Regions from separate parts of the Neptuniibacter halophilus genome, predicted to be linked through region 1. Evidence: predicted binding sites of a transcription regulator. Region 1 holds the regulator's gene; each other region holds the start of a gene.

Region 1 (10,391 bases):
CTGCAGCCATCCTTTCCGGTTGTACACCAAACTGTGCCAGCAAACGTACTACCGTCGCCGCCCGGGCAGCGGAGAGCTCCCAGTTTGACGGATACACCGAATTGGAGATCTGCTGGTTATCGGTAAAACCCTCTACATGGATCGGGTTCTTCGTCTCTTTAAGGATCAGCGCAATCTGTTCAAGCAGCTCGTCAGCCAGGACATTAGGTACCGCACCACCGGAATCAAACAGCCGGGTGGCGCGCAACTCAATGGTAAACCAGAGGTCATTACCGGTCACTCTGATCTGCCCGTCGGATATCAGCTTCGAAAAACCCACCTCAAACGCCTGTTGCAAGGCGCGGAGTGCATCCGTTTCTGCCTGATCCGGCGGTGCTATTTTAACTTCCGGGGCATCCTCATCAGCCACCCCGCCACGGAAAATACCGGCACCTGACTTACTGCGCCCCAGCCCGTCACCATCGACTGAATCTGCGCTCGGATCGCCACCTACAAACACCCCGGACAACGCCTCAGCCAGGTGTTTGTATTTTTCTTCGTTCACCGAAGAGATCGCATACATCACCACAAAAAAAGCAAACAGCAGGGTGATAAAGTCAGCGTAGGAGATCACCCAACGATCATTGCGGATACTCTCTTCAACCTGCCGACGTCTGGGCATAACGCTACCTCAGATAGCCCTGCAGCCGCTGCTGAATGGCTTTGGGATTCTGACCTTCTGCAATAAACATCAGCCCTTCCAGAACCATCTCCTGATACTGGTATCGCAGCAGCACCAGATTTTTAATCTTGTTGGCTACCGGAATCAGAAACAGGTTGGCAATGCCGATACCGTAAATAGTAGCAACAAAGGCCGTGGCAATGCCGGCACTCAGCCCATTGGGATCAGTCAGGTTACTCATCACGTGGATCAACCCCAGCACGGCACCGATAATCCCCAGCGTCGGAGCATAACCACCCATACTTTCTATTACTTTCGCGGCCTGAAGGTCTCTCTGCTCTACCGTGATCAGCTCAACCTCCAGCGAACTGCGGATCACCTCAGGCCCTTTTCCATCTGCCAACAGCAGCAAGCCCGCTTTGACAAAGGGATCGGATTCTTTCTCTGCTTCTTTTTCCAGTGCCAGCAGCCCTTTACGGCGGGCCACAACACACCATTTGACGATTCTGTCGATACGCCCGGCGAGATCCTGTTTATTACTACCGAACGCCCAACCTAACAGCTTTACCGCCCGCGCTACATCCTGAGCCGGAGACTGGATAATCGCTGCTGCCAGCGTCCCCCCGATCACAATCGCCGCAGCCGGCAGGTTCAGTAACTCGGCAAACTGACCACCTTCGAGATAGTTCCCCCCCAATACCGCAGCCAGCGCCAGTATCACACCCAGAATTGCAGTGATATCCATATCCGCTACCTTTTATTGCTGAGGATTGGGCCGAACTCGGTCAGGTCGAGGATCTCATTTGCAAGCCCCGCATTGACCACTGCCTGCGGCATACCATAGATGGTGCAACTCTCTTTATTCTGCGCCCACACAGTCGCTCCCTGCTGACGTAGCAGCCTGGCACCGTCACAACCGTCGGCGCCCATCCCGGTAAGAATGATCGCTAACACTTTGCTTGCATAGGATTTAGCTGCGGAGGCATAGGTCACATCAACGCTGGGTTTATAGGTCAGACGCTCATCCCCCGGCATAATGCGTATCACATCTTTATTCCGCGGATCGATAATCATCTGATGACCACCCGGCGCCAGCAGTGCGCGCCCCGGCATCAGCCGATCGCCATCTTCCGCCTCTTTAACCGCAATATTGCACTGCTGATCCAGCCGGCTGGCAAACACCGAAGTAAATGTCTTAGGCATATGCTGCACCAGCAGAATCGGATGGGGAAAGTTGGCGGGCAACTGAGTCAGTATCTGCTGCAGCGCAGCCGGGCCACCAGTGGAGGAACCGATCACCACCAGCTTACAGTCGGCCGGTATTGATTTCCGTGACACTGGTCGGCGCGGTGCAATACCCGTCGCCGGGGTGGCGCTACGCTCCTGCAAACGACTGCCCGCAGGTTCAGTTCGCTGCCCTGATGGACGGGCGGCAGGTGCAGGGGTTCGCGCCGGGCGTGATGTCGCCGTTGACGACGCCGGAGAACGACTGGCGCTGTCCGGACGAAAAACCATCGACGTGCCACCACTGCTTTTACCGGCAGAAGAAATAAACGAGCTACGCTGCCGGGCATGTCGGGAACGCCCCAGCTCGACTACTTTATCGCGAAGTTGTTTTTCCAGTGACGATGAGTGCTCCATCCAGGCGCGCATATCTTTGGAGAGATAGTCCAGCGCCCCCGCTTCCAGTGCCTGCAGTGTTACCTGAGCACCTTCGTGGGTGAGAGAGGACAGCATCAGAATATTGGTCGGGCATTCCCGCATAATCACCCGGACAGCTTCGATGCCGTTCATCTGAGGCATCTCCACATCCATGGTAATCAGGTCGGGCTTAAGCTTCTTTGCCTGCTCAACCCCTTCCCGCCCGTTCTGGGCAGAGCCGACAACCTCTATCCGGCTGTCGCCTGCCAGAAGATCAGTGATCCGGTGACGAAAGAAACCTGAATCATCAACAATCAGAACCCTAACCGGCATAAATCATGATCCCCTCACCTGCCTCAGGATGCGTAATGCTTCAACAGATTCGGGATATCGATAATCAATGCGATACGGCCATCGCCCGTAATTGTTGCACCGGACAGACCCGGCGTACCGTGCAGAATAGTACCCAGAGGCTTGATCACAACCTCTTCCTGACCCACCAGTTGATCCACCACAAAGCCAACGCGCTGGGTGCCAACCGTTACGATCACAACGTGTCCCTGCTCCGGCAGATCCGCACCCTGCTGACCATCGATCAGCCAGCGTTTCAGGTGGAACAGTGGCAATGCCTGATCCCGTACGATAATCACCTGCTGACCATCTACGATGTTGGTTTTGGTCAGATCCAGATTAAAGATTTCGTTTACATTCACCAGCGGCAACGCAAACGCCTGATCTTCCAGAATAACCATCAGCGTAGGCATGATCGCCAGTGTCAGAGGCACCTGGATCGCAATCCGTGAACCCTGACCGACCACAGAGTCGATATTCAGCGTACCATTGAGCTGAGTAATTTTGGTTTTCACCACATCCATGCCAACACCACGGCCGGACACGTCGGAGATCTCTTTCTTGGTTGAGAAACCGGCAGCAAAAATCAGGTTGAAGCATTCCTGTTCTGTCAGGCGTCGGGCAGCTTCGGCATCCATCATGCCACGCTCAATGGCCAGATTACGCAGTTTTTCCGCGTCCATACCGGCACCATCATCCTGAATGACCAGCAGGATATGATCCCCTTCCTGCTCAGCGGACAACAGCACATGACCTTCACGGGGCTTACCCGCCGCTTCACGGGCATCAGGGGCTTCAATACCGTGATCCACCGCATTTCGCACAAGGTGAATCAACGGGTCAGCGAGCGCCTCAACCAGGTTTTTATCCAGATCGGTCTCTTCACCGCGCAGTTCCAGACGAATCTCTTTCTTCAGATTTCGGGACAGGTCACGAATCAGGCGCGGAAAACGACCAAAGACTTTTTTCACCGGCTGCATACGGGTTTTCATCACCGACATCTGCAGATCGGCGGTTACCATATCCAGCGTGCCCAGTGCCTTGGCCATCTCTTCATCTTCGCGGGTGACCCCCAGACGCACAAGACGGTTACGCACCAGTACCAGCTCACCGACCATGTTCATGATCTTATCGAGCAGACGGGTATCAACCCTGACATTGCTCTCAGCCTGAGGCTTGGCTTGCTGATGTGCGGCTTTAACTGCTGCAGCGGTCGCCTGCTCGGAAACAACTTCCGCTGCGGCCGCAGGGGCCGGTGCTGGCGCTACTGGAGCCGGCGCAGGTGCTGCGGCGACCGGTGCCGGCGCAGGTGCAGCCACGGGTGCCGCCGGAGCGGGAGCAGAAGGCGCACCGAACGCCCCTTTACCCTGAGCCTGAAGCTCATCCAGCAGGGCTTCGAATTCATCTTCTGTGATCAGATCCTGACCGCCAGCGGCAGCCGCGGCAGGTTCAGGTTCTGCAGGCGCCTGATTTTCATTGCCCGGCCCTTTACCAGGGCCGTGCAGCTCATCGAGCAGCGATTCAAATTCATCTTCCGTAATCAGGTCATCACCGGCTTCGGCCGCAGGCACGTCAGCACCCGCCGAATCCTCCATATCACCGAGCAACAGGTCGAATTCATCATGGCTCTTATCGGCAGCAGGAGCCGCCTGAGGTGGCGCTGCCGGAGCAGGTGCGGGCGCTACAGGCTGTGCAGCCGGCACATTACCTGTTGAAAAGTTAATCAGCGCCTGAATCAGTTCCGGATCAGCGTTATCCGGCTCGACACCACTGCGTACCGCATCAAACATCACGTTGACGGTATCCAGAGCCTGCAATACGACATCCATCAGCTCAGGTGTAACCGTAATTTCCCGGTTACGCAGCATATCAAAGAGGTTTTCCGCCTTGTGGCAGCAATCCACCATCGGATCAAGCTGCAGGAATCCCGCGCCGCCTTTTACCGTGTGGAAGCCGCGGAAAATTGCATTGAGCAGATCGCTGTCATCCGGACGCTGCTCCAGATCAACCAGCTGTTCGGATAATTGCTCAAGAATCTCTCCTGCCTCGACAAGAAAGTCCTCAAGAATCTCCTGATCCACATCCAAACTCATATGGCGCTCCTCTTAAAAACCCAGACTGGATAGCAGGTCATCAACTTCGTCCTGACTGCTGACCACGTCAGCCGCCTCCTTATTGACCTGAGGACCCTCAGCCTGAATAGGATTCTTTTTATTGGCCTGTTTTTCTTCTTCATCTGCTTCCAGCACTTCAATGCCAGACAACCGTTCGACCTTGGCAGCCATCTCCATCAGGCTGACCAGGTGAGTCTCGACATTGGTAACCAGATTAATTACCCGGCGGATCAATTGCCCGGTAATGTCCTGATAGCTCTGTGACACGACGATATCGGTCAACTCGGTACGCAGGGTAGCAATGGTGTTTTCGGATTCTTCTTTCAACGCACAGGTCCGGTCAAACACCCCGGCCAGGGTTGAGTGTTCTTTCTCCAACTGCCCCACCAGAAGCAGCAGGTCTTTAAAGCGTTCGCTCTGGACATCAAGGTTGTCCACCAGAGTCAGGGCCTTATCCACCCTGTCCATGGTTTCATGCGCATTTTTTTCAGTAACTTCGATGACGTAGTTCAGACGGTCAGCAGCATCCGTATGATCGGGGACAGACTCATCTCCCACATCAAGGCTGCTACCCAACTCATGGGAGAAGGCTTTGATCGCCTCATGCAGCCCCCTGGTCAGGTGGCCTACTTCACTGAAGAAGGTTTTGTGGCGGAATTCGTGCAGATCCTGAATGATGTCCATTGCATCAGACAGATTGCCCTCGTTGAGCACAGAAACCAATTCCTGAGCCTTCAACTGCAATTCCATTTCGAAGTGTCCCAACCCTTTGCCTGTTCCTGAAATCATTACTACCGACCTTATTCTTTAACCCAGGCGCTCGAAAATTTTGTCAATTTTCTCTTTCAAGACAGCCGCGGTGAACGGTTTGACTACATAGCCATTAACCCCGGCCTGCGCAGCGGCGATAATCTGCTCTTTCTTCGCCTCAGCCGTAACCATAAGTACCGGCATATGCGCCAGATTCGGATCGGAACGCACCTCTTTCAAAAGGTCGATACCGGTCATGCCCGGCATATTCCAGTCAGTAACCAGAAAATCGATACCCCCCTGTTTGAGGATAGGCAATGCGGTCTGGCCGTCATCTGCTTCCTCAACATTGGTCATACCCAGATCGCGCAACAAATTTTTGATTATGCGTCTCATGGTGGAGAAATCATCCACTACAAGAATTTTCATGTCTTTATTCAAGACGACCTCCCGTTAGAACTACGCAACTCATTGAGTCTACACCTAATTACCGCAATTACGTTGAGTCGGGTCAACCCTTTTTTTACTGCCAGTCACTTAGCCTTGATCTCAATCGCAAAGCCGCCTGGCTGTGAATCTGACTAACACGAGATTCACTCACCCCTAATATCTGGCCTATCTCTTTCAGGTTGAGCTCTTCATCATAATAGAGCGCAAGCACCAACTTTTCTCTTTCCGGTAAATTATTTATAGCCGTACTTAGCGCTTTTAAAAACGCTTCACGCTCAAAATTCTGATTTGGCCCCGGGTCATCATTAGCAAATGATTCACCGGGCCCCTCATCCTGAGGACTGATTAACTCTTCAAAACTGAACAGCCGGCTATCCAGAGAATCGCGCAGCAGATTATGATATTCATCGACGCTGATCCCCATCTCTCTGGCGACTTCAGCATCCGATGCATCTCTGCCAGTTCGCCCTTCAACCTGTTGAATGGCTTCGGTGACACGTCGGCTGTTGCGATGCACAGAACGGGGAGTCCAATCCCCCCGGCGCACCTCATCAATGATGGAACCACGAATGCGGATCCCTGCATAAGTTTCAAAACTGGCCCCTTTGGAAGCGTCGTACTTTCCGGCGGCTTCCAGCAGACCAATCATTCCGGCCTGTATGAGATCATCCAGCAATACCGTTGCCGGCAAACGAGCCAGCAGATGATGGGCAATGCGTTTAACCAGAGGCGCATACTGCTCGATCAGCTCTTCACTCGACTGTAATTGCAGCTGGTTGTACATACTGCCTCTATTTAATCTGTTGAACTCACTCCCTGAACGAGCCGTTCAACAAAAAACTCCAAATGACCACGGGGCACGGACTGGACCGGCCATCCGTTTACTTTATTCGCTAACTGACGATATGCCAAGGAGACTTTGCTCTTTGGAAACGCTTTTAAAACAGCTACTTGACGCTGAACGGCTTTACGAACGTTTTCATCATAAGGGATTGACCCTACATATTGAAGTGTTACATCCAGAAACCTGTCTGTCACGGTCAGCAGCTTACCAAACATGTTACGACCTTCCTGTTCACTGCGAACCATATTCGCAAGAACCCGGAAACGGGTCATCTTATAATCTCTGTTTAGCAGTTTTATTAAAGCATATGCGTCGGTAATTGAGGTGGGTTCGTCACAAACAACCACCAGAACTTCCTGCGCAGCTTTCACAAAACTGACTACAGATTCGGAAATACCGGCCGCCGTATCAATGATCAGAACATCAATATCATCAGCAACCTGATTGAAAGCATGGATCAATTCAGCATGTTCATGTGCAGAGAGCGAGGTCATCTCCTGAGTACCGGAAGACGCCGGGACAATGCTCAGGTAATCATCAACCTCCAGCAGAATATCCTTTAATCCGCAGTCACCATTGAGCACATCTGCGATGGTTCGCTTCGGCCGCAGCCCCAGCATTACATCGACGTTGGCCAGCCCCAGATCGGCATCCATCAGTATGGAGCGCTGCCCCAGATCCCCCAGCGCCAGCGCCAGATTAACCGAGACATTGGTTTTACCTACCCCACCCTTACCGCCGGTCACGGCGATGACTTTAACGGGTTTATGCTGATTCATATCTTTTCCTGCTCTCAACCCGTTTTATAGGCAGACCCAAGGGCGGACATTTTTTTCTCGGCTTCGATCGCCCGCTGAGCGGTAATTACCGCACGGCTTACCAGCTCATGCTGTCGAGCCACTTCAATGTCATCCGGTATACGCTGCCCGTCTGTGACATAGGTCACCGGCAGGCGCTTTTCAATAATCAACGACAGTGCCTCACCGAGACTGCCCGATTCATCCATCTTACTCAAAACACAGCCATTCAGACCTAATGTCTGATAAGCATTAAACGCCTGTTCAACCACACGGCGCTGACTACTGCAGGAAACAACCAGCAATTTTTTCAGCCGCAGAGTGACGCCTTCAAGCATCTGCAACTGCGCCTCGCTGTGAGGCTCCTGAGCATTCAGCCCCGCAGTATCAATCAGCACCAGACGACGATTTTTCAGACTGTGCAACACTTCGTCGAGGCTGTTGTTTTCATCCACCACCCGGACAGGCACGTCAAGAATCCGACCAAAGGTGCGCAATTGCTCATGCGCGGCAATACGGTAAGTATCGGTTGTCACCAGCGCCAGACTGGAACTGCCGTACTTCAGCACATAACGTGCTGCCAGCTTACCAATAGTGGTGGTTTTACCGACCCCGGTCGGCCCCACAAATGCGATCATGCCACCGCGTTCGATAAAATCATCACCCAGCACGGGGATTGAATCCGACAACCGCGCCAGCGCATGTTTCCAGGCCTTATCCGGTGCCAGACCACCCTCCATACTGGATATCAAATGCGATGAGAGACGCTCACTGACACCCAGCAATTCAAGCTTACGCTGCAGAGGCGGTTTCTCCGGAGCAGCCACGGGCGCAGATCGTTGTGCCAGCACCTGCTGATTCAGCAGGTTTTTTAACTGGGCGATCTCGTCCTGCATCGATTTGATAAGCTGATCGTCCGGCCCGGCCACTTCAGCCGAGGAAGCCAGTAATTCATCTTCAAGATTAACGCCCAACGGGGCGTCATCCAGAGCCGAGCCCTGCATAAAGTTGCGGTGCGCCATATCCGCTTTGGCCTTCTGCCGGTCTTTCAGCGACTGCAGAATACTGCGCAGATCATCGTCATCCTGCTCAATCTGGCGATTAACATGACCCGGCTGTTTCAGCTCCTGCCCCTGCTGCTGGGCCTCCGCAATCTGCATACGGGCCTTTTGCAGCTCACTCGCCAGCGCTGAGCCCTGACCGCCGGTCAGGGTGTCGATCTGCTCCTGCCGCCGCTGCTGCGGGGTGGGCGTAGTTGCCTGCCGTGAGAACTCCTGCTGAGCAGCTTCATAATCATTTTCATGCGCTGCAACCACCTCAACCCCACCGGCAACCCGGTGATTGGAGACAATGACAGCGTCCGGCCCGATCTCATCCCTGACCCTTCGCATAGCCTGGCGCATATCTGGCGCAAAAAAACGTTTTACTTTCATATCAGTTCCTTATCGGCCACCAACTGCAGGGCTGTAATGAATTGATCATCCATTCTCACCCCCTACGGTTGCCACTATGGTGACCTTTTTATTTTCAGGAATTTCCTGATAAGAGAGCACATTAATCTGATGCTCACCATAACGTACAAATTTGGCCATCAATGGCCTTACCGGAGCCGCCACCAGCAATACCGATGGTCGGCCCATCATCTCCTGCTGGGTCGCAGACTCTGACAGGGAGGCCTGCAGACGTTCAGCCATCCCCGGCTCCAGCACCAGACCATTATCCTGCCCCTGCTGCACAGAGTTCAGCAGCAACTGCTCCAGTTGCGGTGCCAGAGTAATGACCGGCAACTCCGCCTCAGAGCCATTGATATTCTGAACAATCAGACGTGACAACGACACTCTCACCGCAGCCGTCAGCGCCAGCGGATCCTGCGTCCGGTTGACTGCGTCGGCCAGGGATTCGGCGATCGTTCTGAAATCTTTCAGCGGTACCTGTTCCATCAGCAGGTTCTGCAGCACTTTAAGCAGAATACTGAAAGAAAGCTTGGCTGGCACCAGTTCATCCACCAGTTTCGGCGAAGTTTTCGACAACATATCAAGCAGTTGCTGTACTTCCTCATGGCCCAGCAGCTCGTGGGCATGCAACTGCAACAACTGATTCATATGGGTCGCCACTACAGTGGAGGCATCTACCACGGTATAACCCAGCGACTGCGCCTGCTCTTTCTGAGACTGCTCAATCCAGATCGCATCCAGACCAAACGCCGGGTCTTTCACCTCAACACCCTGCAGCTTACCGAATACCTGACCGGGATTAATCGCCAGCTCCCGGTCCGGGTACACCTCAGACTCACCAACAACCACACCCATCAGCGTAATGCGGTAGGCGCCGGGCAACAGATCCAGATTGTCACGAATATGCACCGAGGGCACCAGAAAACCCAGATCCTGTGAAAGCTTCTTACGTACCCCTTTGATCCGGCTCAACAACTGGCCACCCTGCATCTTGTCTACCATCGGAATCAGACGATAGCCAACTTCAAGGCCCACCATATCCACAGGCATCACATCATCCCAGTCCAGCTCACGCTTCTCGGACTCTTCTTCCTGCGGCATCTCAGCCTGTTCCAGTGCCTCAGCTTCTTCCCGCTCTTTGTTTCTGACCTGTTGCTTGAAGATCCACCAGGCACCTGCACCTGCCAGCAGAGCCAGAGACAGGAAGGCGAAATGCGGCATACCGGGGATAACCCCCATCACAGTCAGAATAGCTGCCGCCACCGCCAGTGCTTTTGGCGAACCAAACATCTGGCTGACAACCTGACGCCCCATGTCATGAGACACATT
Region 2 (10,391 bases), 1.2 Mb from region 1:
TAGGCATACATCCGGTAAACCCCCATAAAGGAGTTATCACCCTGCTTAATTGTTGGCTGAGTACCATCCCAGATAGGATTGGTTGCACCGCCACCGACGTTGGCATCGACAAGGATACCCGGATTTACATCACCAGCTTCTGCTTTGTAGGTAACCACTACCTCGTTAGAAGCATTATCATAGATAACCGATTCTACATCCGGGTTGGCATCCAGAATATTAGCTTCAACTGCTGTAATCGCCTGACCCACGGCATCCTGTGTCATGCCCGCCGCCAGACTGATGGTGATACCACCCACTTCGATCACGGTATTTTCCTGAAGCGAATCCACCCCACCAAAGGCAGTAGCAGCATCAAATGCAAAGGTATGGGTCTCATTCGCCGCTATTTCATCCACTTCGAGCGCAGTCAGGCCTGATGATATAGCGACCAGATCGGGCTCCGGGTACTCCGCTTTGAAGCGGATCGTGAAACCTACAGGGTCCGTATTGTCATCAATCGTAATACTCTGAATACGTGGGTCACCATTAATCGCATCGGTCAGTTCAGAGAAAAAAGATGAACCAGAAGAAGAATCGATTACATCACCGACGTTGTAACCTGTTAATTCGGCCATATGCGTACCCGGTGTTGCTGCCGGTCCGGTAATGGTTACACCCGAAATAGATTCACCTGTAGTAATGCCTGTGACCTGCTGCTGAGCCTGAAAAGGACGCGCTTCGGCAAAGTTAAACTTGATGGTGTGTTCATTACCCAGACTGTCGAAAGTTCGCACTGTCGTACTGTAGGTAAAGGAGCCTGGCTCATCTTTATCGTAGTCAGCCAGCAAGGTTGCGGCGTCTTCGCGGGAATCGATGTTAAACGACAGATCAATCTCTTCGGTCGCCTTTGGCGGGCTTTCCTTCTGGGTTACTGCCAGATTACCGATCGGCAATCGGTTCCCTTCGGTATCCAGACCGTAACCCTGCAGGAATTTACCGGATTTGGAGACGATAAAGCCGTCTTTGTTCAGCTCAAACGCACCCGCACGAGAATACGTCACACCGCCCTGACCATCATCCAACTGGAAGAAGCCGGAACCATTGATCGCCAGATCAAGGTTGTTATTGGTGAACTCAATGGTACCTGCCTGGAAATCCTGAGCGATATCCGTAACAGTCACACCGGAGCCGGCCACGTTTGAGGAACCTGCACCCACAACTGCGGTTGCGTAAATATCACCAAACTCGGTGCGTGAGGTTTTAAAACCTACGGTACTTGAGTTTGCGATGTTGTTACCGATCACATCCAGGTCTGTACTGGCTGCTTTTAGACCGGTTACTGCTGTATTGAAACCTGCCATTTTTTTGTCCTCACGCGCCGATCTGTTTCACTTCGCTAACATCGAATGTGCCAGCCGTCGTATTCACCTGCATACCAATACCGTTCTCACCCAGGGTCACACTGTTGACCCGATAAGACATGTTGGTATTGACTGCGCTGTATTCACCGTCATCCAGTCGCTCAACCACAAAGGTGTAGTCCCCTGCTGGCTGAAGTGGATTGCCGTCTTCGTCAAAATCCATCTGCCAGGCAAACTCATGCTCACCCGGAGTTACTGAGCCCAGTTGCATGGTATCCACCAGCGTACCGCTGGCGTTATAAACCTTGATCCGCATATCACTGGCGCTGGAACTCAGGTTAAAAGAGCCCTTGGCATAAGGATTAAGGGCAGTGCCCACTTCCGCCGTATCACCCGCAATATACACGGAGCGCCCGACCATAGAGGAAGCCTGCAATGCCGCCTGACTGGCCAGCATTGACTGGGACATCTCATTCACCGATGTATTGAGCTGGTTGATACTCTCAACCTGAGACATGGTCGCAATCTGCTGCATAAAGTCAGTGGTATCCGCCGGACTGGTCGGATCCTGATTCTGCAACTGCGCGATCATTAAGCGCATAAACATATCGCTGTCTTCCTGAGACTGGCTTTTCGCCGTACTCGAAGCCTGGTTGGCCCGATTTATCTGGTCGAAGACATTTTGGTTTACGCCATTTACATTACTCATGGCTTAGAACCCCATCACTCAGTTATTGCTGGCCCAGACGGATCGTCTGTTGCAGCATCTGCTTAGCAGTATTCAAAATTTCAGTATTAATCTGGAAAGAGCGCGAAGCGGAGATCATATCCGCCATCTCTTCCACGACATTCACATTCGGGTAATAAACGAACCCCTGATCATCCGCCATGGGATGCGCAGGGTTATATTCTTTTCGCAGCTCAGCTTCACTCTCAACGATGCCAAGCACCTGCACGCCCTGCCCCGCAGCAATGCCCGATTCGTTATCAGGCTCTGCCAGCGGATCTACCTGCTGAACCGCAAAAACAGGTTTTCTGGCACGGTAAGTCTCATCCACACTGGAGCTGACACTTTCAGCATTGGCCAGGTTACTTGCGGTGGTATTCAGACGGATTGTCTGCGCATTCATCGCAGAGCCGGCAATACCGAAAACATTACTTAATGACATGTTTATTCACCCTTGATAGCTGATTTCAGCCCCGTAAATTTACGGTTCAGAAACTGGAAAGAGGTTTGGTAATCCAACGAGTTTTCGGTGTAGCGCGCCATCTCCTGCTGCAGCTCTACGGTGTTGCCATCTACGGAGGCCTGATTTGGAATGCGGAACATCATATCCGCAGCCAGATCCGGTTCGAGCAGTTCAGTTTTGTGGCCCGGCGAAGTGGCCGTCTGCTTTACCTGCAGCTTAGACGCATTTTCCAGTGCATGGGCAAACTCAAGATCCCGCGCTTTGAAGTTTGGCGTATCTGCATTGGCAATATTATTCGCCAGCACCTCGGCACGGCGTGCCCGATGGAGCAAAGCGTCATCATGAATACCTAAAGCTGCGTCAAAACTGATGGCCATTGGCTTGCCTCTATTTTCAGATGGTCAGATAAAAGCAATCCCCGTACCAGAAACAAAAATCACTTATTTAACAATGAGTTAAGATTTTTAGCTCCTCTGCACTTGTAATACATCACTCAAAACCGGCAATGGAAGACCGCCGTATTGCCGCAGCGGCAAAGCGGCAACCGCCGGCAAAAAGGCAGGCATAAAAAAACCGCCATAAACGGCGGTTTTAGAAAACGTCATAACAGAAGGTCAGATAGCCTGATAAATTATGCCCGGACGGCAGTGAATCATCTGATATTTATCAGACAGGCCAGACAGAAACTCAGAGGCACCCAGAATCAAATAGCCGCCCGGCTTCAGAACCCCGTGCATCTTGCTGAGAATCTCAGTTTTCTTCTCGCTGGAAAAATAGATCAGCACGTTACGGCAAAAAATCACATCAAATTTGCCCATAGCACTGTACTGCCCCAGCAGGTTGATGCTCTGAAACCTTACCCGTGATTTGATATCCGGTTTTACACCCCAACTGCCGTTAGGGAGCTGTTTGAAGTGCTGAGTCAACCGCTCCTGAGATAAACCACGGCCAATAGCCAACATCTCATATTCACCCCGGCGGGCCTGTTCCAGCACCTGAGTCGATATATCGGTCGCCATCACTTCTTCGGCACTGAGCTTACCCGGAGACTTCTTGCGAAACTCATCCAGCGTCATGCTGATGGAGTAGGGTTCCTGCCCGGTAGAACAGGCCGCCGACCAGATACGCACCTTAGAACCGCCGGGCTTTGCGGTCAGCTCAGGCAGAATGCGGTCGCGCAGAATGTCAAAAGGGTGTACATCACGAAACCAGAGCGTTTCGTTGGTGGTCATCGCATCGATAACCTGCTCACGGAGGCGTTTTGCCGCAGGGCTTTGCAGCTTGGAGATCAGATCTTTAAGACCTGAACAATTCTGCTCCTGAACAATTTTACCCAGACGGCTCTGAACCAGATACTGTTTGTGTTTCGCCAGAAGAATTCCGCTGTTATCTTCAAGGAAACGACTGAACAGCTCAAAGTCCGCGTCGGTGATCGTAAAGCTCGACCTGCCAGCAATGCTCATCGATATGATTTACCGCTCAGTTATCGTTTTTCGACTTGCTGGATACGCTGTACCACAGCCGTCGCCAGATCATCCGGGTTAAACTTCGCAAGGAACCCATCGGCCCCCACTTTCTTAACCATAGATACGTTGAACCCACCGGACAGCGAGGTATGCAGCACTACATGCATCGAACTCATCCGTTCGTCGTCACGAATCATAGAGGTAAGGGTGTAGCCATCCATTTCCGGCATCTCAATATCCGAAATGACCATCAGAAAATGATCCGTCACATCGGTGCCGCGATCAGCCATTTCCCGCAACAGATCCCAGGCCATCCGACCATTATTGCAGGAGGTAACTTTAACACCCAGGTTTTCGAGACTGCGCTGCATCTGATTACGTGCAACAGAAGAATCATCAACAATCAGAATGTGATGTTCGCGCGCTTTTTCACGCACCTGCTCATTCGCAACATCCTGGCTGACTTCAGTTGGCATTGGATACAGATCTGCAAGAATCTGTTCAACGTCGAGGATTTCGATCAGCTTACCTTCGTGCTCAAAGATAGCTGTCAGATAGTTCTCTACACCGATCTCTGTCGGTGGCGCCATAATCTGATCCCACTGGGTATTCAGGATGCGATCCACTTTGCGAACCAGAAAGGCCAGTGTGCGGCGGTTATATTCAGCAACAATCAGGAAGCACTCCTGACGCTGATCGGAAGGTACCGTATCCCTGCCAATCGCCTCAGACAGATCCAGAACAGGAATTGTTTCGCCACGGATATGCGCCATCCCTTTAATCGCTGAAGTCTGACGCGGAACTTCCGTCAGATCAGGGCACTGCAAAACCTCGCGAACCTTGAAAACGTTAATACCGTACTGCTGCTCCGTTTCCAGACCAAACAACAACAGCTCCAGTCTGTTCTGCCCCACCATCTGGGTACGCAGGTTTACACTATCTAGGATACCTGACATGATCTAACAATCCCGTAGAGGTTTAATCTATTCTGGTTATACGCTGATACTTAAACATAATGTTAGTTTCAACAACGTGAATAAGCATAATCTAACACGACTTTTCCTGCTAACCACTTTTCTTTTGGCCCCCATCCGCCTTTTTGCAGCCGATCAGACTGACATTCTGGAACAGGAGGCTGTCCTTTTCCTGCAGGAACACTATAAAAAAGCACAACCTGACGCACGGACCGAGATCAAACTTAACCCGATTAGTCGCAAAATCAAACTAAAAAACTGCCAGGCACCTCTTGAATTTCAAACACCTAGGGGCAACAGCAGCCGAATCACCTTTCGTGCACGCTGCCCGGCACCGGGATGGCAGCTATTTATTGCCGCCGAAGTTAAACATTTCGGTCCGGCCGTTGTCAGCAATATCAGCCTGCCTCGAAATGCACAGCTCCGCCTCAGCAATCTCACACTTGAAGAGGTCGACCTGACCACACTGCGCTCCGCTTACTTTACCCGGCCAGCAGATATTAAAGGCTGGACCACGAAACGCAGCATTCCTGCGGGCAGCGTTATCACAGCGAGCATGCTTAAAGCACCACTGGCTATCAGCCAGGGCAATGCGGTCATCATTGAAGCTAAACGCAACAGCGTGACCATCCGCGCCTCAGGCACCGCACTGGAAGATGGCGAAGTCGGCGAACAGATCCGCATTCAAAATGACCGCTCAGGCAATATTATTAAAGCCCGGGTCATAGGCCCCGGCCTGGTCCGCGCGCCCTGAACGGCTGATTGGTTAGCGCTTTCTTCTGCTGCTATACTGCTGGTTACGTTTAAGACATTTTTTTAATTTTTTTCTAAAGTTGCCACTGCAGCCGCCGATAAGCTGGTTCAGATACAAGTTTGAGGACGGATAAATGATCAATGACATCACGGGCCTGTCATCGTCGCAGACGACAAGCACTCGTGCACGCTCAGGTGATACCCCTGCTGCCAAGACTGGCGGTAACGGCACACCTACGCAGTCTCCGTCCAGTAAAGGTGACACAGTCAAACTCAGCAGTGCTGCAGTAGCACTTCAGAATGTTGAGAAAAAACTGGCCGATACACCTGATGTGGACAACGAGCGTGTCGCGCAACTAAAACAGGAAATTGAGAGTGGCAACTATCAGATTAACGCCGAGCGCGTAGCTGAAAAGATGCTTAACTTTGACAATCTGCTCTGATTTTAGACATGACCGAACAGCAATACTCAGAACTGGATACCCTGCTTAAGCAGGGTATCTTACTTTTGGACTCCCTCAGCGAGATCTACGATCAGGAGCTTGAAGCCCTGAGCAGCAAAGATCTGGATCGTCTCAGCGATACCACACAGGAAAAAATGGGGCTGCTTAACAGCTTCCATACCTTTACCCAACAACGGGTAGAATTACTCAGCAGCTTCGGCGTTCAGGTAGAGGTTGGCGACTACAGCCTGCCAGATACCTCCTCACCAGCCGCCCGCCTGACCGGGGAACTGCACACCGAGATCAAGCAGAAACTGAAACAGCTCCAGCAGAAAAACAAACGCAACGAACAGGCGATCTATCGCAACCAGCAGAACGTAAACCAACTGCTGGCTATCGTTCGCGGCCACAAGAAACAGGATCAGCTGTATAACAAATCCGGTAATTCCGGGCTGTACAAAGCCCAGAGCCGACTGGGTAAAGCCTGAACCGCAGCCTGCATTGCCTATCGTTACCTTTCAGGCTAGAATCCGGCAGCATTCGTCATCTGCCAGCATGTCCCAGTAGCTCAGGTGGATAGAGCGGTCCCCTCCTAAGGGACAGGCCAGGGGTTCGAATCCTCTCTGGGACACCACTCTCCGGATCGGATGATCTCTTTCAGCTACTCATTCAGAAGCGCAGTACACCGCTTAACGCAGAAGATTCCCTAATGAGCCCTGAGGCAACAGAGCCGGGTCGTGACCCAGATAGCGCTTTAACTGACTCTGCTTATCTTTCTCGACATCCTCCAGTGGTAAGCGACTGGCGAGCGCCAGATAACGCTCAACCATTTTCAGGCGTTCCTGGCGTTTTTCGCGACTATCGCGGGCAGATTCCAGAAATAGCTGTGCAAGATTAAGCAGGGCCCCGGCATTGCTGGCATCATATTCGGTGGCCAGCCCGAAGTACTTCAATGCCTGCGGCATCTTGCCCGACAGGTAATGCTTAACGCCTAACCGGTTTACTTTAAGGCTCATCTCAGGATCATGGGTTCGCGCTGTGACAGGCTCAGACCGAACCGATTCTTCCTCGAGAATAGGCACAGCATCGCCGGTGACACTCAACAGTTCACGATCAAGATCCAGGGGTTGTTCCAATTCGTCATTCAGGCGCTGGGCATCACGGGTACACTTACTCGCCTGCTCAATATCACCCTGCTGCTGATATAACTCGCTCTTCAGCAGCGCCGAACGTACCTGAAGTGCTTTATCATTGGGGAATGCCTGATTCGCCTGAGCCAATACTTTTTCAAATTCGCCCTGCAGCTCATTTGTCACCAGACCGGCAGAGTGTTTCATCTCCAGACGCTTGACGTTAGCAAGGCGCAGGTAAGGCTCTGCCGAACGGTGACAACTGCGGCGCCCCAGTACAATCGATTTTTTATAGGCCCCGCCGGCAAGATCCAGTTTTTGCGTCTGGGTAGCCAGCCTGCCTAACTCCATCTGCCGCGGAATACCCATCGGACTTTTCTGCGTAGCTTCCGCCATCACCTCCCGGGCTTTCTCCAGATCCCCACTACTCTCATGGGCACGCACGAGCAGGTCATAAGAGGCAATAAACAACGGGTACTCTTCAATCAGCTCCTGCAATAATGCCTTGGCTTTTTTGGGCTTTTTCAACGCCAGCAAGGCCTCAGCCCAGAGCAGGCCCGCCTCTTTGTTGTGAGATTTCCAATACTGTTTTTCAGCAACGCTGGCCGCTTCGGCGGGGCGCCTGAACTGGATCAGAAGACGTGCCAGAATTAACTGGGCCTCATCGTATTCCAGATCGTAAGGCGCAAAATTGTGTTTACAGAAATTGATCGCGGAGGGCAGATCACCAATCTCAATCGCCTCATCTACAGGCTGAAAAACAGATTTCCGATAGAGAATGTTATCCAGGCGGTGTTTGAGCTCATCCACCGAGAAAGGCTTCATGATCAGATCATCAGGGTGACTGTCTATTGCATGCAGGACGACCTCCTGTGAGGCATCACTGCTCATGAAAACCCAGCAGGCACTTGGCTTGATGTATCCCCGGTAACGGCACTCTTCAAGCAACTGAATACCGGTCACACTGTCACTGACATTATGCCCCAGCAAAATGACATCATAATCGACTTCAGCAATCTCGCTGAGAACACGATCATTAATGGTGATCGCCTTGAGGTTGACGACCCCCAGGCTGCGCAGCATATAGAAGATTGTCGAGCGCATGTTGCCACTGCTTTCTATCAGCAACACCTGCTTATCGGAATAATCTATTTTTGCCACTCAGCTATCCATAACTGTCACTGTAATTTACTGAGTATAAAAGCGTAGCCGCAATGACAAAAGCATTTTGCGCAAACAAAAAAAAGCACCGGGTGTAGGGTGAAACACGCGGTGCCAAGACAGTTCTATGCTGTACTGCCTATCCTAGCGATGACTGGGCCAAACACTAATGACTTGGATCAAGAAATATCCCACTCCATAGCGTCCCATGGAATATTGAGACAATATGATAACTTCCTGTTTCTATGGTTTAAGGTACACTGAGGAAAAACCTAATAATAATGAGACTATGACTACTGCCTTCATCACCCATGAGGATTGCGGCCTGCACAATATGGGGCCGGAACATCCAGAAAGCCCAGTCCGTCTATTGGCCATAAAAAAAGTTCTGGAAAAAACAGGACTGATTCAGGAACTGGAACGGATTGAATCCACCCATATTCTGCCGGAACAGATTCAGCTTGCGCACGCTCATCTGCATCAGAAGCGTCTCGAGATGAAACTGCCTGAGCACGGTGTAGTCTACACCGACGAAGATACTGCGCTCTGTCCTGATTCCCTGCACGCTGCCAGTCTGGCTGCCGGGTCTGCCGTGATGGCGGTAAACCGGGTGCTCAGCGGTAAAAATAACAACGCCTTTTGTGCCGTCCGCCCACCCGGGCACCATGCGGAACACAATATTCCGATGGGTTTCTGCTTTTATAACAACGTTGCTATTGCAGCCATGCATGCGCTGCAGCAGCCGGGCATTGAACGGGTCGCCATTTTCGATTTCGATGTTCATCACGGCAATGGCACTGTGGATATTTTTAAGGACCGGCCCGAAGTGCTGGTCTGCTCCACCTTTCAGCACCCGTTCTACCCTGAGCGCTACAGTGATATCCAGCGCGACCATATTATCAATTGCCCCATGGATGCGCACAGTGATGGTATGGTGTTCCGCTCACTGGTCGAGGGTCGCTGGTTACCGGCAATTCAGGCGCACAAGCCTGATTTGATTCTGATCTCCGCCGGATTCGATGCACATCACGAAGACCCCATGGCCGATATCAAGCTGAATGAAGAGGACTACCGCTGGGTAACCCAGCTTCTGATGGATTCCGCCCGCACCTATAGTCAGAACCGACTGATCTCCGTGCTTGAAGGGGGTTACAATCCGGTCTCTCTTGCCTTCAGTGTGCAGGCGCATCTGGAGGTACTCGCCGGCCACTGAAGCCGGGCACCAGACAAAAAAAGGCTGCCATGAAGGCAGCCTTTTTTAGTTTATGCGTTTGTCAGATCAACTTACAAACTTGATCATCACACCCGCGGCAATTGCAGATCCGATTACACCGGCTACGTTTGGCCCCATTGCATGCATCAGCAGGAAGTTCTGAGAGTTATACTCCAGACCAATCTTATTTGATACACGGGCAGCCATTGGTACAGCGGATACACCGGCAGAACCAATCAGCGGGTTGATGGAGTTACCACCGGCCAGCTTGTTCATAATTTTGGCCATGATGACCCCACACGCCGTGCCGATACAGAAAGCAACGATACCCAGCGCCATAATACCCAGCGTCTGAAGATCCAGGAACTTGTCCGCAGACAACTTAGAACCAACAGACAGACCCAGAAAGATGGTCACAATGTTGATCAGAGCATTCTGTGCTGTATCGCTCAGACGATCCACTACGCCACATTCACGCATCAGGTTACCGAAGCAGAACATACCCAGCAGCGGTGCCGCATCCGGCAGCAACAGTGCAACCAGAATCAACAATACGATCGGGAACAGAATCTTTTCCAGCTTGGTCACATGACGTAGCTGGCTCATCTTGATCTTACGTTCCGCCTCTGTGGTCAGGGCGCGCATAATCGGCGGCTGGATCAGAGGAACCAGCGCCATGTAAGAGTATGCTGCTACGGCGATTGCACCCAGCAGGTGC
Region 3 (10,391 bases), 1.7 Mb from region 1:
CGCTCTTAACTATCTTTTGACTGATAAATCGATTGTCCTGCGGGACAGTTAACATAATAAACAGTGCAGCCGCCCTTTACCCGGCACTGCCTGAAGATAGCGATGACAACGATGCCTGATCAGTCCAACCACCCGAAAGTCGGTCTATTTGTGACCTGTCTGGCGGACATGTTCCGTCCCAGTGTAGCCTTTGCCACGGTAAAGCTGCTCGAAGCCGCAGGCTGCCAAGTGGAAGTGCCCGAGAAGCAGACCTGCTGCGGTCAGCCCGCCTATAACTCCGGCGACAGAGCGACGACCGCCGAGATCGCCCGTCAGACTATCGAAGCCTTTGACGGCTACGAATACGTGGTCGGCCCGTCTGGCTCCTGTATCGGTATGCTGCACTACTACCCGGATCTGTTCGAACAGAATGATCCCTGGAAAATTCGCGCGCTGGATCTGAAGGCCCGTGCCTTTGAGATCACTCAGTTCCTCACCGACATTGTTAACTTTGATCAGATCGTGGCGCAGTATGAGGGGACGATTACATACCACGATTCCTGCTCCGGCCTGCGCCAACTGGGTGTTAAGCAGCAGCCCCGTCAGTTGTTGTCCAAAGTGGATAACCTGACCCTTAACGAGATGGAAGAAGCCGAGACCTGCTGTGGCTTTGGCGGCACCTTCTGCGTTAAGTATCCGGATATTTCCAATCGCATGGTGTCCAATAAAACCCAGTACATCAGTGACTCCGGGGCCGACACGCTGGTCGGGGGCGATCTGGGTTGCCTGCTGAACATGGCCGGGAAGCTGAAACGGGAAGGCAAGTCGATTCAGGCCCGGCATGTGGTGGAGATCCTCGCGGGCATGACCGATACCCCCGCCATCGGCGAAGCAGAATACGAACTGGCGAAAGCGCTATAAGGCGGATCAGAGATGCAGATTAAGAGCCCACAATTTAAAGAAAATGCCCGTATCGCCCTGCACAATGTAGAACTGCAGGAAGCGCTGGGTCAGTTCAAACACGGTTTTCCGGTCAACCGCGCTAATGCCATCAAACGCCTGCCGGAGTTTGATGACCTGCGCGATGCGGGTCGCGACCTGAAGAACCATATCATCCAGAATCTGGATATCTATCTGGAACAATTTGAAAGCAAGGTGATCGAGAACGGTGGCCACGTCCACTGGTGTCGTACGGCAGAAGACGCCAATAAAACCATTCTCGACATCTGCAAGCAGGTCGATGCAAAGACCGTGACCAAGGGCAAATCCATGGTCTCGGAGGAGATCAACCTGAATGATTATCTCGAAGCCAATGGTGTGCAACCGGTTGAAACCGATCTGGGTGAATATATCCTGCAACTGCGCGGTGATCACCCGAGTCACATCATTGCTCCCGCCATTCATCTGAATGTGGAAGATGTATCGGAAGCCTTCCACACTCACCACAAGCGCCCGAAAACAGGAGATCCTCAGGCGCTGATGAAAGAGGCCCGCGAGGTACTGCGCAAACAGTTTGTCAGTGCTGATGTGGGCATCACCGGAGCCAACTTTCTGGTAGCAGAAACCGGCTCCACCATTATTGTTACCAACGAGGGCAACGGCGATCTGACCCAGACCCTGCCGAAAACCCACATTGTGATCACCTCGATCGAAAAAGTGGTGCCCACGCTGGAAGATATGAGCCTGTTCCTGCGCCTGCTGGCACGTTCTGCCACCGGGCAGGAGTTCACGGTTTACAATACCCTCTCCAGCGGCCCGCGCCGTGCAGAGGATCAGGACGGCCCGGAAAACTTCCATGTTGTACTGGTCGACAACGGCCGCAGCGAGATGGTCGGCACAGAGTTTCAGGAGATGCTGCGCTGTATCCGCTGTTCATCCTGTATGAACCACTGCCCGGTTTACGGCGCAGTTGGCGGCCACTCCTACGGCTGGGTTTACCCGGGCCCTATGGGCTCGGTGCTGACACCGAAGATGATCGGTATAGACAAAGCCGCACATCTACCTAACGCCTCAACCTCCTGCGGCAAGTGTGAAGAGGTCTGCCCGGTGCGTATCCCGCTACCGAAAATGATGCGTCACTGGCGCGAGAAAGAATTTGAGAAACACCTGACCCCGAAAGCGGTACGCTTCGGTATCGCGGGCTGGGCTTACTTTGCCAAACGCCCGGCACTCTATCGCTGGCTGGCACGCAGCTCCGCCTGGTTTATGCAGAAAATGGCCGGAAAGAAAGGCCGTATCAACAAACTGCCACTGGCGGGCGGCTGGACCGACTGGCGGGATATGCCCGCCCCTCAGGGAAAAACCTTTATGGATCAGTGGCAAGCTAAACAGAAGGCGGGAGAATAACCATGAGCAAAGCAGAAATTCTGGCTAATATCCGCCACGGTCTGAAACGGGGCGCAGCTACTGAGGCACAGCGTGAAGCCACACTGGAACGAATCCGGGCTCACAAACCGACGATCATCCCAAAACGCTCACAACTGGATCAGCCCGGGCAGATTCAGTTGTTCCGTGAGATGGCTTCAGCCGCAGCCGCTGAGCTGATCGATATTCAGAGCCTCAACCAGCTACCGTCCGCTGTTGCTGCGTGGCTGAACCAGCATCAGTTTAAAACGCTGGTCAGCGCCAGCGATGAGTGTCTGAATCAACTGGACTGGAGTGCACTGGGTGAGATCAACCGTGAGCAACGCGTCGCCCGCTCCGGCGATCTGGCCAGCCTGACCACCAGCATGGCCGGAATCGCAGAAACCGGCACCCTGATGCTCTACTCCCGACCAGAAAGCCCGACCACCCTGAACTTCCTGCCAGACTGCCATCTGGTTTTGCTCAAAGAGTCAGATATTGTCGGCAGTTACGAGGACGCCTGGAACCGGCTGCGTGAGAAGCACCCGAACTCCATGCCACGCACAGTGAATATGATTACCGGCCCTTCTCGCAGCGCTGACATCGGACAGAAGCTGCAGATGGGCGCGCATGGCCCCTGTGTGCTGGTGATTTTTATCCTCAGGGACGTCTGATCCTGCCGCAGGCCGCCGATCACCATGGCGGCCTGCCCACGCTCCATTTTTTCACCCCCCACGTTCACGAACCCCTCAAGTTCCCGCCTGCTTCGCCGATAAACCGGTAACCCTATTTGAAAAGCGCTGTCAGGGATTACAGCCACGCCACGTAATCAACTGAAGGTTTTGAATGATGGATGGAAATGATATTGCAGCAGCCGCAACAACGGCGAGTAATCAGCAGTTGCAGAGCAGTCATGCAGTAAAGTCAGCCGAGATGGCCAAAGACCAGATAGAACAAACCGGCGATCAGATTATGCAACTTCTGGAAGTGACCGCACCGGGCAAACTTCGCGTCGACCCCCTCAGCCCTCTGGGAACCCAGATCGACGTTAAAGCCTGAATCTGTATGCCGCCTCAGAATAGCTTACCCTGAGGCGCTGTCAGATCAGTGAAACTCTCCCCGATAAACAGCAGAATTGACTCACACACCGGCTGTAGCTGCTTTTCCAGATAGTGCTGATAGTCAATCGGCGAACGCACAAACTCCAGCGGCTCCGGCCCGTTAACCGTCCACAGGTATTCGATGTAACTCCCCGCGGTATAAGGGCTTGGTTGCTGACGCTGCTGATACATCAGTTCCGCCTTAAGCCCGGCCTGAACATGCGGCGGTTTATTCTTCTGATACTGCCCCAGAGGCTGGCGTATCCGCTTACGGTAAACCAGACGCTGGTCCAGTTCCCCGGCCAGCATATCCGCCACCGTCTTCTCCAGCATAGGCTTCCATTCCTGACCATAAAAGATCCGCGAATAGAGCTGTTCCTGCAGCCAGCGCGCCAGCGGGGTCCAGTCAGTCCTTACGTTTTCCAGGCCTTTAAACACCATCGACGTGCTGCCATCGGGCTGACGCTTCAGCCCCGCATAGCGTTTCTTGGTGCCTTTATCGGAGTGTCGCATGGTGGGCATCAGAAACCGGCTGTAATGGGTTTCGTACTCAATTTCCAGTTGGCTCTGAAGCTGAAACCGCTTCTCCAGATCGGCCTGCCACCATTGATTAAGAAACTCAGCCAGTTCACGCCCTTTGCTGTTGGCATCAGCCTCAGGAAAATCATCTCCAAGCCAGACAAACACTGAGTCGGTGTCACCGTAGATCACCTGAAAGCCAAACTGCTCCTCGATGACGTCCCGTGTCCGGGTAAGGATTTCATGTCCACGCAGGGTAATTGAGCTGGAAAGTCGCTGATCAAAAAAACGGCAGACATTTGAACCCAGCACCCCGTAATAGGAGTTCATAATGATCTTAATCGCCTGGGAGAGTGCCGCATTATTTGACGCTTTGGCCTGATCCCGCGCGCCCCACAGGCGCTCAATCAGCGCGGGCAGAATCGTTTTACTGCGGGAAAAAATCGCATGGTTAAATCCGGGCAGCAGATCCTCTTCATCCGCCCCCTCTTTTAAACCTTCAGCCAGCCCGTAAGGGTCAATTTTGAAGGTACGGATAATACTCGGGTACAGACTCTTAAAATCCAGCACCAGCACCTGACGATAGAGCCCCGGCCGGGAATCCATCACATAACCGCCCGGTGCACTCAGACCGGACATACCGGAGGCATACTCAGGTGCTACATAACCCGCCCGATGCAAAAGCGGCAGATACTGGTTATCGAAGGCGGCGGCAGAACCGCCGACTTTATCCAGTGGCAACCCTGTCAGGCGGGCCCGCTCAATCAGGTAATTGATGAGATCTGCTTTGAGGAAGATATCCCAGACCAGTTTGCAGTCTTCCAGGTTATAGCGCGCAAGCGCCTGCTTATCTTCGCGGAACAGGCGCTGGATCTCGCCACCACGATCGTCCACATGCTCGATCAGCTTACCCCGATCGAGAAACTCCCGGGCGACATTTTCCAGTGAAAAGCTCTCAAATTGATAAGTGGCGCCACGCAGGGTATCGATACCATCCAGTACAATCCGGCCACCCATCCGCACAAACAATTTACCCTGACCGGACTCATGCAACTGCAGCGGCTGCTGATCGCGTCCAAGCCGCAGCGGAATACGCAGAGCCTGTGCCCGGTTGTAAAGCACCCGAAAGTCAAAACCGATTACATTCCAGCCGATAAAAATATCCGGATCATATTCATCTACAACCTGTATAAATGCCTGCAGCAATGAGCGCTCATCGGGGTAGTAACGAACCTGATCCGTGTCCTCCCCCTCTCCCTGCATCAAAACCCGCTGAAAGTCTTCAGCATAGAAGGCCGCTGAGAGGATTTTATCCGCACGCATAGTGGTTTCGAGATCGATAGAGAGAATACGGAAACGCGGGGCATAATCGGCCGGTTGCAGCCGCACCCGGGAACCGCGCTGCAAAACACCGGCGCCGCCCTGAATAAAGCGTTCCATCAGATAACGGTCTGCGTGACGGATATCCTCCTCCATCATTGCGATACCGTGCACCTGACACAGCTCCTGAATCTGGCGATACGTTTTCAGGCTTTGACTGTAGAGGGCGTGAACACCGCGACCCTTAAGGTCAGTCATATTCACTTTGGCCAGTCGCCAGCCACGCAGATGAGCGAGCAAGCGGTTCAGAGCTTCAACCTGCTGATCCAGAACGAACAGTACCGCTTCCTGCCCCTGCAGAGTGACCGGGCTGCAGCCCTGATCGTGACAAAGCCAGTAGGTCAGGCTGATTCCGGAACGTTCATCCTGCTGCTGTCGGGTCAGAATAAAGCCGACCTTATCAGGCCCGGGCTTGCCCATCTCAGGTTCAGCCGAACGGCGCTACCAGATCGAGATCACTCAGCTCAGGAAATGCATCCAGCACCGCCGCTTCGTCAGCCGTCTGATAGAGCAGTTTAAGGTTGGGCCCGGCATCCATAGTCAGGTAGACCTCTACGCCCAGCGAACGCAGTTCCCAGACCCGATGCATCGCTGCCACAGATTCCGGCTGCCAGTAGAGTAACGGCGGCCAGGAAGCGATCATCGTCGCATGCATCGACAACGCATTCTGCTCTGCCGTAGCGCCGAGCAATTCAAAATCCCGATCAGCCAGCGCCCGTTTGATGGTCGCCAGATCCCGCCCGGCCTGCTGCGGCCAGGATGCATAAAGTGCCGCCGACTCAACCGTGCGCTGCATGCCGGAACGCGAATCAACTTTTTTCACGCCGGTGGCCACTTTCAGTAAGCCGATACGAAACCCGGGCCATTCAATATCGAGGCGCTCGGCGCAACTGTCCATACCATCTTCCCGGCTTCCCTTATGCCATTCGACAAAACCATCGAAGATCGAACGCGAAGCACTGCCACTGCCCATCCGGGCAAAAGCAGAGAGTCGGGCCGGCTCCAGACCGAGCTGATAGAACTGATCGAGCGCCAACATCAGCGCAGCGAAACCCGAGGCAGATGAAGCTAACCCTGCAGCCGTAGGAATATTATTTTCAGTACGGATCGACAGCGGTTGTCTGAGATCACGTCGAAACAGATCGACAAAGCGGATCACCTTCCGGGCAAAACTACTGTCAGCGGCTAACAGCTCGCCATTGAGAAAAACCTGATCACTGTCTGCATCGACCGGCGTAATTGAGGTACGGCTGCCTAACTCGCCCAATGATACCGAGAGGGAGGCATTGATTGGCAGATTCAGCTCAGCATCACGTTTACCCCAGTATTTACACAGCGCAATATTGCTCGGAGCAAAAGCGTCTGCGGTGGTTCCCGGTAACGGAGTATCCGGAAGAAAACGCTCGATTACCTGCTGCTTAGTGATGCTCAATGCTGACTCCTTGTTCCGATACTGCGACCGGGATCTGCTCATAATTCAACGCCAGCGCCGGATCAGCTCCCAGCGCCAGCACACAATCCCCCAGACCAGAGCCTGATATTTTAGCGCCCAGAATACGAGAACTCTGGCGCAAGCGGTAGATAATGTCACAGAGGGTCAGATCAGCCACCCCCAGCGCATCCATCAACCCCTGATAATGATTCATGATACGCCCAAGCCCCGCCCAGTCTGCTGCTGCAACGGCGGCTTCGGCTGACTCGGTCAGCTCTCCCATCAGACGGTATAACTGCTGATAAAACATCGGCTGAAACTGGCTCTGATGCTCAATGCGCTTAAGCACCTCCGGGGTAGGTGTTTTATAACCCGCATAATAGAGCGAAATGTCAGGCAAGCCCTGCAGGGAAACAACCTGCCTCGGCTCGACCCGGTAAGAGACAATCGAGCCATAGATACTGGCAACCAGATCGGTACCCGACCCGCGCCCATCCTGCACCTCGTGCACCACTGCCAGCGCGTGGTCAAATAAAGCGGCAGGCTCTGTAGACTGGCCTGAATAAGCCGCCAGTGCCGCAACCGTGCCGGCAGTTACGGCTGCGGAAGAGCCCAGACCCACGGTATGGGAAAACTCCGAGCGAATGCTCAGCTCAAAACCGCAGACCAGCGCAGGCGCAAAACGGCGTACAGCAGCGAGCACAAAGCTGAGACGAGGTTCCGCCGCAAGCTGATCCAGATCCGATTCATACTGCGCCAGTGCGGAATCGATACGTACTTTACGATCGCTTCGTGGGGTCAGCTGCAGATGGATATATTTATCCACAGCACAGGCAAGCGCCTTCTCACCGAATAGCACCGCATGCTCACCCAGCAGCATAATACTGCCCGGTACCGTCACCTTAATAGGCTTCAAAACAAGCTCCCTGATTAACCTGTCGCAGAGGCTGCAGGTCAATACGCAGCCACTGACTGATACTCTGAACATCCATGCCCGGCAGATAAAACAATACCTGCCCGGCAGCCTTGCCACCCAGTGAGCCCGCACCGCAGACCTTGCCCGCTCCACCCAGTGCCACCACCTGCCGAATGGTCTCAGCAACCGGCTCAGGTACCACGCCAATTTGCTCCAGTAACAGTTGATTACTGCGAATCAGATCAGGCAAAGCACTCTGATCAGCGTTCTGCAGTGCCTGTTGCAGCGCTTCTGTCACGGCACTGAAAGCACTCCAGACCGGCGCTCCTTCAAACTCAGCACGCACGGCAGCTACGGTTTCTCCGGTACTGGATTGAGGGCTACCGCTGTTCCAGATATACCAGTCCCTGCCCAGCGTGTATGGCAAAGGAGTGACCTCATCAGCACAGACCCTGATCAGACCACCATAGGTCACTGCCGCCGCATCAATAGCACTGCCGCGTCCATGCTGTAACCGCTCACAATAGCGAACCGTTCGGAAAAAGCGTTCCGGATCTGAATCTTCTTCATGATTTCCCTGAGCCAATTTCAGCAACGCAGCAATCAGTGCGGCCGAAGAGCCCATGCCTGCACCGGCCGGAATCGTACTGTTAATATCGATTACCCCGGCTGACGAGAACCCGGCCTGCGCCAGGGTATAGCTGATCAGCTCCAGCGGGTGCTGCAATACTTCACGGATACCGAGGCGATGTTGCAGAAATGCGTCATAGCGCGAGTCAAGCTGATCGCTTAATGACTCAAGTTCTGTCAGGGGCTGCGAATACTCGCCAAGAGATGAGCGTAACTCCAGAGTGGAGCCTGTGGATGGGGTAAAACGGGCGGTCACCGATTGATCGACCGCCACGGCAATGGCCGGCGCCCCGTAAACCACCGAGTGTTCACCACTCAGGATCATCTTTCCCGGGGCTTTAGCCTTCATCAGCAGATAACGTATTCCCGCTTGTGACCGCTGATCGCAGCCAGTCGGAAACGACCCGTAGTACCGGCAGGAATATCATGATGCTCACCGTCACGCGGATCCGGATGACGGTACAGTTTCAGGTATTCGTCGTAACTGACTTCCTGACGGGCATCCAGCATCTTACGGTGATTCAGAGTATGCAGGCATTGTTCATAACCCGCAACAACGGTACCGGAGAAAAACTCCGCCACGCAGCCCGAACCATAACTGAAGAAACCCACCCGGTTACCGGCCAGGCTCTGCTTACAGTTTTCCAGCAGCGAGGTCAGGCCGATATACATGGACGCAGTGTAGCTGTTACCAATAATCCGGTTGTAATGCAGGGTATCTTCAATCTGCTGTTCGATCTGCTCCAGCGACAGCCCGGCCTGATTGATCTTGGCCAGATGCTTATGCGCTTTTTCAGCCATCCGGCTGAACGGCAGATGGTAGCAAAAATGCGAAAAATCACTGAACGCCAGCGAGCTGACTTCGGTAAAATTTTCCCAGGCTTTCTTCAGGGACTTAAGATAGATCTTGGTAGAATACTTACCATCCACCAGTGCAGTAGAGCGGTAATTAGGCCGCCAGAAGTCCATCACGTCTTCGGTGTAGTTACCCACTTCAGGATCGATTTCAATCAGCCGCGGATTCGCTGAGATCAGTACCGCGACAGCACCGCACCCCTGTGTCGCCTCACCTGAGGTATCCAGGTCATAACGGGCGATATCGGAGGCAATCACCAGCACCTTTTTTTCCGGCTGTCTGGCCACCAGCGCACAGGCCATCTGAATAGCCGCCGTCGCACTGTAACAGGCCTGCTTTAGCTCAACTACGCGACAGTTGGCGTTCAGCCCCAGCAGCCGGTGCACATAAACGCCCGCCGCTTTCGACTGATCCACTGCGGTTTCGGTGGCAAACATCAGGGTACTGATCGCATCCGTGCCGACCCGTTCGATCAATGGCTGGGCGGCATTCGCCCCCATAGTTACCACATCTTCATCAGGTGCGGCCATGGACATTTTTTCCTGGCCAATCCCCTGATAATACTTTTCTGATTCGATCTGCTGAACGTCCGCCAGAGTCCGTAAATCCAGATAGTAATTGGATGTATAGAAACTAATTTCGTCAATACCAACTGACATTCTTTGGTCTCGATTAACACTCATCTAAAATAAGGGCGCGGTTGTTGAACATAGAAGCAACATCCGGGACCCCTAATAGAAACATGGCTGTTCTGAATTCTGTTTTGATTTTTTCAATCTCTGCGACAACTGCGTCAGCTGATTCCATAGCAGGTTTGAGCAACGGGGCAGCCATGCCACATAAGGAGGCGCCGAGTATAACAGATTTCGCTATATCAATCCCATCTCTTAAGCCGCCACTTGCGATGATTGTGGCCCGGTCCAGATAAGGGTTGGCTAATTTCAGTGCGGTGGGTGTCGGCACCCCCCAGTCCTGAAAACGGAGTCCCAGATCACTGTCATCATCACGACGATGATGCTCAATCCGGCTCCACGATGTTCCCCCGGTGCCCGCCAGATCAAAGCATGTCACACCGGCTTTCAGGCCCAGTTCGATATCCGCAGGCATCAGGCCACTGCCGACCTCTTTCAGCAGTACCGGAGACTCCAGCTCCGACACTAAGCGACTGATTTTATCAGCCAGCCCGGCAAAGTTGGTATCCCCCTCAGGTTGTACCGCTTCCTGCAGCGGATTGAG

What was found. Region 1 encodes FliA, which starts transcription of late flagellar genes. Its sites were predicted from a motif close to CTAAAGTTNNNNNNNNNNCNGCCGATA; they were not measured.
Region 2: flgM (flagellar biosynthesis anti-sigma factor FlgM) is a predicted target of FliA. The motif match lies at 5,801-5,827, and genes of this name have one in related genera.
Region 3: QUD59_RS12645 (putative motility protein) is a predicted target of FliA. The motif match lies at 3,071-3,097, and genes of this name have one in related genera.

What each region holds. Positions count from the first base shown of each region.
Region 1 is NZ_AP027292.1:1,020,844-1,031,234, forward strand. Features, by position in the region: gene QUD59_RS04780 (flagellar motor protein MotB) at 1-661, opposite strand, end outside; gene QUD59_RS04785 (flagellar motor protein) at 666-1,406, opposite strand; gene QUD59_RS04790 (protein-glutamate methylesterase/protein-glutamine glutaminase) at 1,412-2,635, opposite strand; gene QUD59_RS04795 (chemotaxis protein CheA) at 2,659-4,746, opposite strand; gene QUD59_RS04800 (protein phosphatase CheZ) at 4,759-5,556, opposite strand; gene cheY (chemotaxis response regulator CheY) at 5,575-5,946, opposite strand; gene QUD59_RS04810 (RNA polymerase sigma factor FliA) at 6,041-6,751, opposite strand; gene QUD59_RS04815 (MinD/ParA family protein) at 6,763-7,590, opposite strand; gene flhF (flagellar biosynthesis GTPase FlhF) at 7,605-9,041, opposite strand; gene flhA (flagellar biosynthesis protein FlhA) at 9,087-10,391, opposite strand, start outside.
Region 2 is NZ_AP027292.1:2,217,226-2,227,616, reverse strand. Features, by position in the region: gene QUD59_RS10315 (flagellar hook-basal body complex protein) at 1-1,343, opposite strand, end outside; gene QUD59_RS10310 (flagellar hook assembly protein FlgD) at 1,354-2,052, opposite strand; gene flgC (flagellar basal body rod protein FlgC) at 2,075-2,512, opposite strand; gene flgB (flagellar basal body rod protein FlgB) at 2,515-2,910, opposite strand; gene QUD59_RS10295 (CheR family methyltransferase) at 3,148-3,996, opposite strand; gene QUD59_RS10290 (chemotaxis protein CheV) at 4,017-4,955, opposite strand; gene flgA (flagellar basal body P-ring formation chaperone FlgA) at 5,080-5,727, shown strand; gene flgM (flagellar biosynthesis anti-sigma factor FlgM) at 5,861-6,169, shown strand; gene flgN (flagellar protein FlgN) at 6,178-6,657, shown strand; tRNA gene QUD59_RS10270 (tRNA-Arg) at 6,727-6,803, shown strand; gene QUD59_RS10265 (response regulator) at 6,859-8,460, opposite strand; gene QUD59_RS10260 (histone deacetylase family protein) at 8,750-9,673, shown strand; gene QUD59_RS10255 (sodium ion-translocating decarboxylase subunit beta) at 9,740-10,391, opposite strand, start outside.
Region 3 is NZ_AP027292.1:2,711,556-2,721,946, reverse strand. Features, by position in the region: gene QUD59_RS12660 ((Fe-S)-binding protein) at 103-900, shown strand; gene QUD59_RS12655 (LutB/LldF family L-lactate oxidation iron-sulfur protein) at 913-2,325, shown strand; gene QUD59_RS12650 (LutC/YkgG family protein) at 2,328-2,996, shown strand; gene QUD59_RS12645 (putative motility protein) at 3,169-3,381, shown strand; gene QUD59_RS12640 (DNA polymerase II) at 3,396-5,741, opposite strand; gene mvaD (diphosphomevalonate decarboxylase) at 5,749-6,753, opposite strand; gene QUD59_RS12630 (mevalonate kinase family protein) at 6,740-7,669, opposite strand; gene QUD59_RS12625 (mevalonate kinase family protein) at 7,656-8,648, opposite strand; gene QUD59_RS12620 (hydroxymethylglutaryl-CoA synthase) at 8,648-9,814, opposite strand; gene fni (type 2 isopentenyl-diphosphate Delta-isomerase) at 9,828-10,391, opposite strand, start outside.